3 regions of the Janibacter sp. DB-40 genome follow, and region 3 is predicted to be linked to each of the others. Evidence: riboswitches for the same ligand, from Rfam matches in the RefSeq annotation. Region 3 holds a riboswitch; each other region holds the start of a gene.
What was found. Region 3 has a riboswitch for S-adenosylmethionine ahead of PVE36_RS05790 (homoserine O-acetyltransferase). Riboswitches for the same ligand answer to the same signal wherever they lie in the genome.
Positions count from the first base shown of each region.

Region 1: it holds a riboswitch for S-adenosylmethionine, as region 3 does, so the genes downstream of both, PVE36_RS14890 (OsmC family protein) here and PVE36_RS05790 (homoserine O-acetyltransferase) in region 3, are expected to answer to the same signal.
Region 2: it holds a riboswitch for S-adenosylmethionine, as region 3 does, so the genes downstream of both, PVE36_RS09975 (aminotransferase class V-fold PLP-dependent enzyme) here and PVE36_RS05790 (homoserine O-acetyltransferase) in region 3, are expected to answer to the same signal.

Region 1 covers NZ_CP120360.1:3,096,144-3,098,399, forward strand. The annotation lists gene PVE36_RS16265 (SelB C-terminal domain-containing protein) at 1-808, shown strand, start outside; gene PVE36_RS14890 (OsmC family protein) at 931-1,416, opposite strand; SAM riboswitch class IV at 1,447-1,560, opposite strand; gene PVE36_RS14895 (hypothetical protein) at 1,599-2,256, opposite strand, start outside.
Region 2 covers NZ_CP120360.1:2,105,519-2,107,774, reverse strand. The annotation lists gene PVE36_RS09975 (aminotransferase class V-fold PLP-dependent enzyme) at 7-1,224, opposite strand; SAM riboswitch class IV at 1,265-1,380, opposite strand; gene PVE36_RS09970 (A24 family peptidase) at 1,454-2,098, opposite strand.
Region 3 covers NZ_CP120360.1:1,216,993-1,219,248, forward strand. The annotation lists gene PVE36_RS05785 (DUF4192 domain-containing protein) at 1-758, shown strand, start outside; SAM riboswitch class IV at 831-940, shown strand; gene PVE36_RS05790 (homoserine O-acetyltransferase) at 957-2,096, shown strand; gene PVE36_RS05795 (universal stress protein) at 2,209-2,256, shown strand, end outside.

The sequences.
Region 1 (2,256 bases), 1.5 Mb from region 3:
GATCCTGCGCGACCCGGGCAGCCGCCGGTTGTGGTCCGCGCGCGTCGTGGACGTCGACCCGCTCCCGCTGTCCCGGCGGGGCGCGGCGGGCCGGCGCGCCGAGGCGCTGTCCACCGGGGACCTGTCCGCCGTGCGGCTGCGGTCGCGGGGCGCCGACCGGGAGGAGGTGCTGGGCCGGCTGGGCCTGACCGCGCCGGCCGGCGCCGTCCGAGTGGGCGACTGGCTCGTGGACGGGACCACCCTGGCCGACTGGCAGGCGCGCCTCGTCGCGGCCGTCCGCGAGCACCACCGACGCGAGCCGTTGAGCGCCGGGATGCCGGTGGCCGAGGCGGCCCACCACCTCGGGCTGGCGGCGCACCTGCCGCCCTCGCTGGGGCAGGCGGCCGTGCGGGCGCTCATCGGGCCGGCCGGCCTGGCCCTGACGGACGGGACCGTCCACGACCCGGCCGCGGGAGGACTGGGCGCCGCGGAGGCGAGCATCGCGGCCGTGGAGGAGAAGCTGCGGGTGACCCCCTTCGTCGCCCCGGAGCGCGGTGAGCTGGCCGACCTCGGTCTCGGGGCCACCGAGCTCGCCGCCGCGGCCCGGCTCGGCCGGCTGCTGCGCCTGCCCGACGACGTCGTCCTGCTGCCCGACGCACCGGCACGGGCCATGCGGGTGCTCGCCGGGCTGGAGCAGCCCTTCACCCTCAGCGCAGCGAGGCAGGCCCTCGGCACCACCCGGCGGGCCGCGGTGCCGTTGTTGGAGCACCTCGACGGGCGCGGCTGGACCCGGCGGGTCGACGGAAGCCTGCGCGAGGTCGTGCGCTAGCCCCCGGCGGCCGGACAGCACGGCGCCCGGCCTGCAACACCCCCTGCGGGCTGCAGACCGGACGACGTGGGCTGACTCCGCTGCCGGTCGGAGTCAGCAGTGGCGACGGTTGAGCGTGGTGATCAGCCGGCGGCCAGCTCGAGCGTGGTCCGCACCGGGACGCCGTTGGTGAGGTTGTCCGCGACCGGGCAGTGGGTCGAGACGGCCTCCTCGAGGCGGCGGTAGTCCGCGTCACTCTCCGGGCCGGTCAGGGTGACCTCGAGGTCGATGCCCCGGAAGCCCGGCCGCACGCCCTCGGCGGTGCCGAAGAAACCCCGCAGGTCGATGTCGCCGGAGAGCGCGACGTCCACTCCGTCCAGGCGCAGGCCCAGCTTCTCCGCCCACACCTGGTAGGTGATGACCGTGCAGGAGGCGAGCGCGCCGAGCAGGTGCTCGACGGGGTTGGCGCCGAGGTCGGTGCCACCGAGACCGGCCGGCTCGTCGATGGTGAAGGTGTGCTGGCGCGCCGAGAGGGTGACCTCCGTGGCGGTGCCGCGCACGAGGGCGCCGGTGACCGAGGTGGTCACCAGGTTCGGGTCGGTGGTGGTCTCGTCGATCGTCTGGCTCATGGCATGACTCTTTCGTCCAGGGCTCAGGTGAACCCGCGCTTGACGCGGCCGGTCGACCGCGTCCAGGTCCTCACCCGGGGCACCCCACCGAGGGTGGAGGGTTGCCGCCCAGCAAGCCGGGGCTTCGCGCTGGGACTCATGACCAAGACATAACGTCACATATTGCGACCCATAATGTCCAGTTATGTGTCTGACGGTCCGGCATCCGGACGCCGGGGGGTCAGCTCGACCGTGAAGAGCGGCAGGAAGAGCTGCGCGAGGGGCCCGATGGCGACGGCGTAGAGCACGGTGCCGACACCGACGACACCGCCGAGGAGCCACCCGACGGCGACCACGGAGACCTCGAGCCCGGTGCGCACCAGCCGGATCGAGCGCCCCGTCACCCGCGCCAGCCCGGTCATCAGGCCGTCACGCGGACCGGGACCGAACTGCGAGCCGATGTACATGCCCGTCGCGATGCCGTTGAGGACGACACCGCCGACCAGCAGCGCGATCCGCCACCCGAGGGCCTCCGGCGTCTGCAGGAGGGCGAGGACGACGTCCGCCGAGGGACCGATGAGCAGGGCATTGCCGATCGTGCCGACGCCCGGCTTCTGGCGCAGCGGGATCCAGGCCAGGAGGACGATCAGCGAGACCCCGATGACGATCGTCCCGAAGGTCAGCGGGAGGTGCTTCGAGACGCCGACGTGCAGGACGTCCCACGGGATCTGCCCGAGCGTGCCGCGGATGACCATCGCCATCGAGGCGCCGTAGAAGAAGAGCCCGACGAGCAGCAGCGGCAACCGGATGCCGAGCCGGCCCGCACGCAGCTGGGCGAGGGGGCCGATGTCGGCGAGCTGG
Region 2 (2,256 bases), 890 kb from region 3:
CTCGGGTCAGAGCGAGCGAAGGGCGGCGAGCAGCCGGTCCACGTGCTCGGTGGTCGTCCCGAGACCGGCGCTGATCCGCACGGCCGTGGACTGCGGGCGCTCGGCGAGCAGGTGGTCGACGAGCGGGTGCGCGCAGAACTTCCCGTCGCGCACCCCGATCCCGTGCTCGTCGCCGAGGACGCGGGCGACCTCGCTGCTGTCGTGCCCGTCGACCGTGATCGTCGCCACGGGTGCGCCCGTGCGACCGCCGAAGAGGGTGTGCACGTGCACCCCGTCGATGGTTGCGAGACCGCTGAGCAGCCGGGTGCGCAGGGCGTGCTCGTGGGCGATGATCGCCTCCTCGTGCTCGGCGATGACCTCGCAGGCGGCGGCGAGCGCGACCGCGCCGAGGACGTTGGGGCTGCCTGCCTCGTGCCGGGCCGGACCGGTGGTCCACTCGACGGCCCCGTCGCCGACGCGGGTGGTGGCCCCGCCCCCGGCGAGGTACGGGTCGGCCGTGTCGAGCCAGTCCCGGCGGCCCACGAGCGCGCCGGCGCCGAAGGGCGCGTAGACCTTGTGCCCGGAGAAGGCGACCCAGTCGATGCCCAGGGCCGCGATGTCGACCCGGCGGTGCGGGACGACCTGGGCGGCGTCGAGCGCGAAGCGGGCCCCGTGCGCGTGCGCCAGGTCGGCGAGCCGCTCGATCGGCCAGTGCTCGCCCGTGACGTTCGAGGCGCCGGTGGCGACGACGAGTCGGTGCTCGCCCGGGTGGGTGCGCAGCGCCTCGTCGAGGAGCGTGACCGCCTCGGCGTGGCTGTGCGGGATGGGCAGGCGCACCGCATCGGCCCAGGGCAGCAGGGCGGCGTGGTGCTCGGAGGCGAAGACGAAGACCGTCGTGCCCGTCGGCAGTGCCCGGGCGAGGAGGTTGAAGGAGTCGGTCGTGTTGCGGGTGAAGACGACCTGGTCGTCCTCGCGTGCCCCGACGAAGGCGGCGACCGCCTCGCGGGCCGCCTCGTAGCGGGAGCTGGTCACCCGGGAGGCGAAGCCGGCGCCGCGGTGGACGGAGGAGTAGGTGGCGGAGGCGGCCGTGACCGCCTCCGTGACGGCGACGAGGGCGGGGGTGGTCGCACCGTGGTCGAGGTGGGCGTACTCGACGGTGGAGTCGTCGTGGTCGCGGTAGGTCAGTCCGGCCGACACGAGCGGGGGCAGGGCCGTGGTGGTGGGACGCAGGTCGGAGACGGTCATGGAGGACTCCATCGGGTCAAGGACCCAGGCGTCGACCGTGAGTCCGCGCTTGCCGGGCGACACCACGCCGCCGGCCAGGTCGTCACCCGGAGCACCCCACCGCGGAAGGAGGGTTGCCGACCAGCTAGCCGGGGCTTGTCGCTGGTACTCGTGACCTTGGGTCGAGACGGTAGCGGACGCACCGCTCGGAGTGCGCGACCGGGCACGACCCGTCTCGGATCGTGGGACGTCAGCCGAGGAGGAGGGCGACCAGCGTGCCGACCACGAGGTACGGGCCGAAGGCCAGGTGCGTGCCCCGCCCTGCCCGGCGGGCCAGCAGCAGCCCGAGCGCGACCACGCCGCCGAGGACGAAGCCGAGCCACAGCCCGAGGAGGACGTGGCCCCAGGAGAGCCAGCCCAGGACTGCGGCGAGGGAGACGATGAGCTTGGCGTCGCCCATCCCGACCGATCGCCCGTAGAGCACGAGGGCCAGCAGCAGGAAGCCGCCTCCGACGAGGAGTGCCGCCAGACCCGCCCGGCGAAGGGAGGTCCAGTCGCCGGTCGCGGCGCTCGCCCCGGCGAGCAGGGCGAGCTCGACCGGCACCAGCGGCAGGGTGATCGCATTGGGCAGGCGGTGCACGTCCGCGTCGATCGCGGCGAGGGCGAGACCGGCGGGCACGAGGACGAGGTAGGGCAGGAGGGCCGGCCACGGGTGATCGGCGAGCGCCCGGGCCACGAGCACCCCGGCGAAGGGGGCGACCGCCACCACCCACAGGTGGCGGGGGAGCGGGCCGGTCTCGTCGGGGCGGCGGTAGGCGCCCCTGCGCAGCGCGACCAGGACGCCGATCCCGAGTGCGCCCGTCACGACGGCGACGAGCACCAGACGGGAGTCCACTGGGGGAGGCTACCGCCTTGGTGCGCGTGTGACGCGTGTGTCAGGCGTGTCTTTCCCCTACTCTGCGAGCATGGCCACTCGCCCGTCGACCACCGCTCGCAAGAGCGCCGCCTCGCGACCCCGCGGAAGCACGCGGCCCTCGGGGCGGAAGCCGACTG
Region 3 (2,256 bases):
AGGCCGGCGTCGCGCCCCTGCCGAGCCGTGCGGCCATCGTCGAGGGAGTGCTTCCGGGGCGGGACGAGGAGCGCGCGCGCTCCGTGGGCCTGCACCTGGCATCCCTCGGGTCGGGGAGCAGCACGCGCACCTTCGGTGGTGGCCCCACCGTCCCGCCTGCCTCCTGGCTGGACCGTGGGGAGGACGTCCTCGCGTGGTGGACACTGCTCCTCGACCCGCGCCCGCAGGCCATGGCCGTCACGCTCCTCAGCGACGAGGCGCTCGCCTGGGTGGCGACCTCGCTCCGGGACGTCGTCTGGCGCGACGCCCTCATGGGCGTCCTCTGCCCGGGGGCCATGCCGATGGCCGAGAGCTGCGGCACCCCGGCCGCCGCGGCGGCGCTCGCGGCCCAGTGGTGCCCGTGGGTGCCCGACGCCGACGTCGTCGACGACGTCGCGGCAGGGCTCGACGAGGGGCGCGCGCGTGCGTCGGGCGACGTCTCTCCCGAGCGGTGGCACGAGGAGGTGCTGCTCGTGCGCTCACGCCTGGTCGAGCTGACCCGGCTGCTGCCGCCCGAGGCGACGCCGCCGGTCCTCACCCTCGTCGCCCACCTCGCCTGGTGGGTCGGGGACGGCACGGTCGCCGGCATCTGCCTGGAGCGGGCCCTGGAGATCGATCCCGACCACCGCCTGGCCGAGCTGATGCTGCGATTGCTCTCCGCGGGGGTCCGGCCCTGGGCAAGCGCCTCGCCGGACGGGGCCTCGGGGGCGGCTGCCTGACAGGTCAGCCGGAGGGTCCGGTGTGCGGACCCCGCTCGATCCGTGTCGCGTCAATGGCTATGGTTGTCGGCAGGTCATGAGCGCCAGCGTCAAGCCCCGGCTTGCTGGCCGGCAACCCTCTTCGCGACGGGGTGCCCCGGGTGATGACCTGGCTGCACCGTAGGGGTGTGGCAAGGCGAGCCCCCGGGAGACCTCATCATGAGCGTGACCACCAGGCCCCCCACGACTGCGGGTTCCTGGCGCGACGGAGACCACCCCGGCCGCCGGAAGTTCGTCACCATCGGTGACCTCGATCTCGAGTCCGGCGACCGGCTGCCCGACGTGGTCCTCGCCTACGAGACGTGGGGTGAGCTCAACGCCAACCGTGACAACGCGATCCTCGTCGAGCACGCGCTCACCGGGGACAGCCACGTCGTCGGCCCGGCCGGTCCCGGCCACCCGACCGCGGGCTGGTGGCCCGACCTCATCGGTTCCGGCGCACCGCTGGACAGCGACGAGTACTTCGTCGTCGCCATCAACGTCCTCGGCGGGTGCCAGGGCAGCACGGGCCCCGGCGCCAGGTGCGCCGACGGACGTCCGTGGGGGAGCCGGTTCCCCCGGGTGACGATCCGGGACCAGGTGGCCGCGGAGGCGCGCCTGGCCGACGAGCTGGGCATCAGCACGTGGCAGTCCGTCATCGGTGGGTCCATGGGCGGCATGCGCACCCTCGAGTGGGTCGCGAGCTTCCCCGACCGTGTCGCCACCGCAGTGGCGCTCGCGACGAGCGGCTACGCCACCGCCGAGCAGATCGGGTGGAGCCAGGCACAGATCCTCGCCATCCGCAACGACCCGTGGTTCGCCGGCGGCGACTACTACGGCAACCCCGAGGGTCCCGAGGCGGGTCTGGGGATCGCCCGGCGCATCGCGCACATCACCTACCGCAGCGAGCCCGAGCTGCACCTGCGCTTCGACCGCGAGGTCCAGGACGAGCCGGTCGGGCCCAACGGTCGACCGCGGTACACCATCGAGAGCTACCTCGACCACCACGGCGGCAAGCTCGCCGGCCGCTTCGACGCCAACTCCTACGCGGTGCTGTCGGAGGCGATGAACTCCCACGACATCGCTCGTGGGCGAGGTGGCCTGCGCGAGGCCCTCGCCCCCTTCGCCGGTCGTCTCGTCGTGGTCCCGGTCGACTCCGACCGGCTCTACCCGCCGCGGTTGTCCGAGGAGCTCGTCGAGGCCAAGCCGGGTGCCGAGCTGGTGACGATCAGCTCCCTCGTCGGCCACGACGGATTCCTCACGGAGGGCGACCAGGTCGCCGACGTGCTGCGCTCGGTCGTGGTCCCGCGACCCCGGTGAGGGAGGCCACCGAATTCGTCGCCACGCCAACGCACTCGTGAGACATGTCACGCAGTGGCGGTGTAGCGTTCGACCTAGGTCTTCCATCAGCAAGTCGTCTTGAGGAGCACAGATGATCGTCGTGGGGTACGTGTCGACCAAGGAAGGCGAGGCCGCGCTG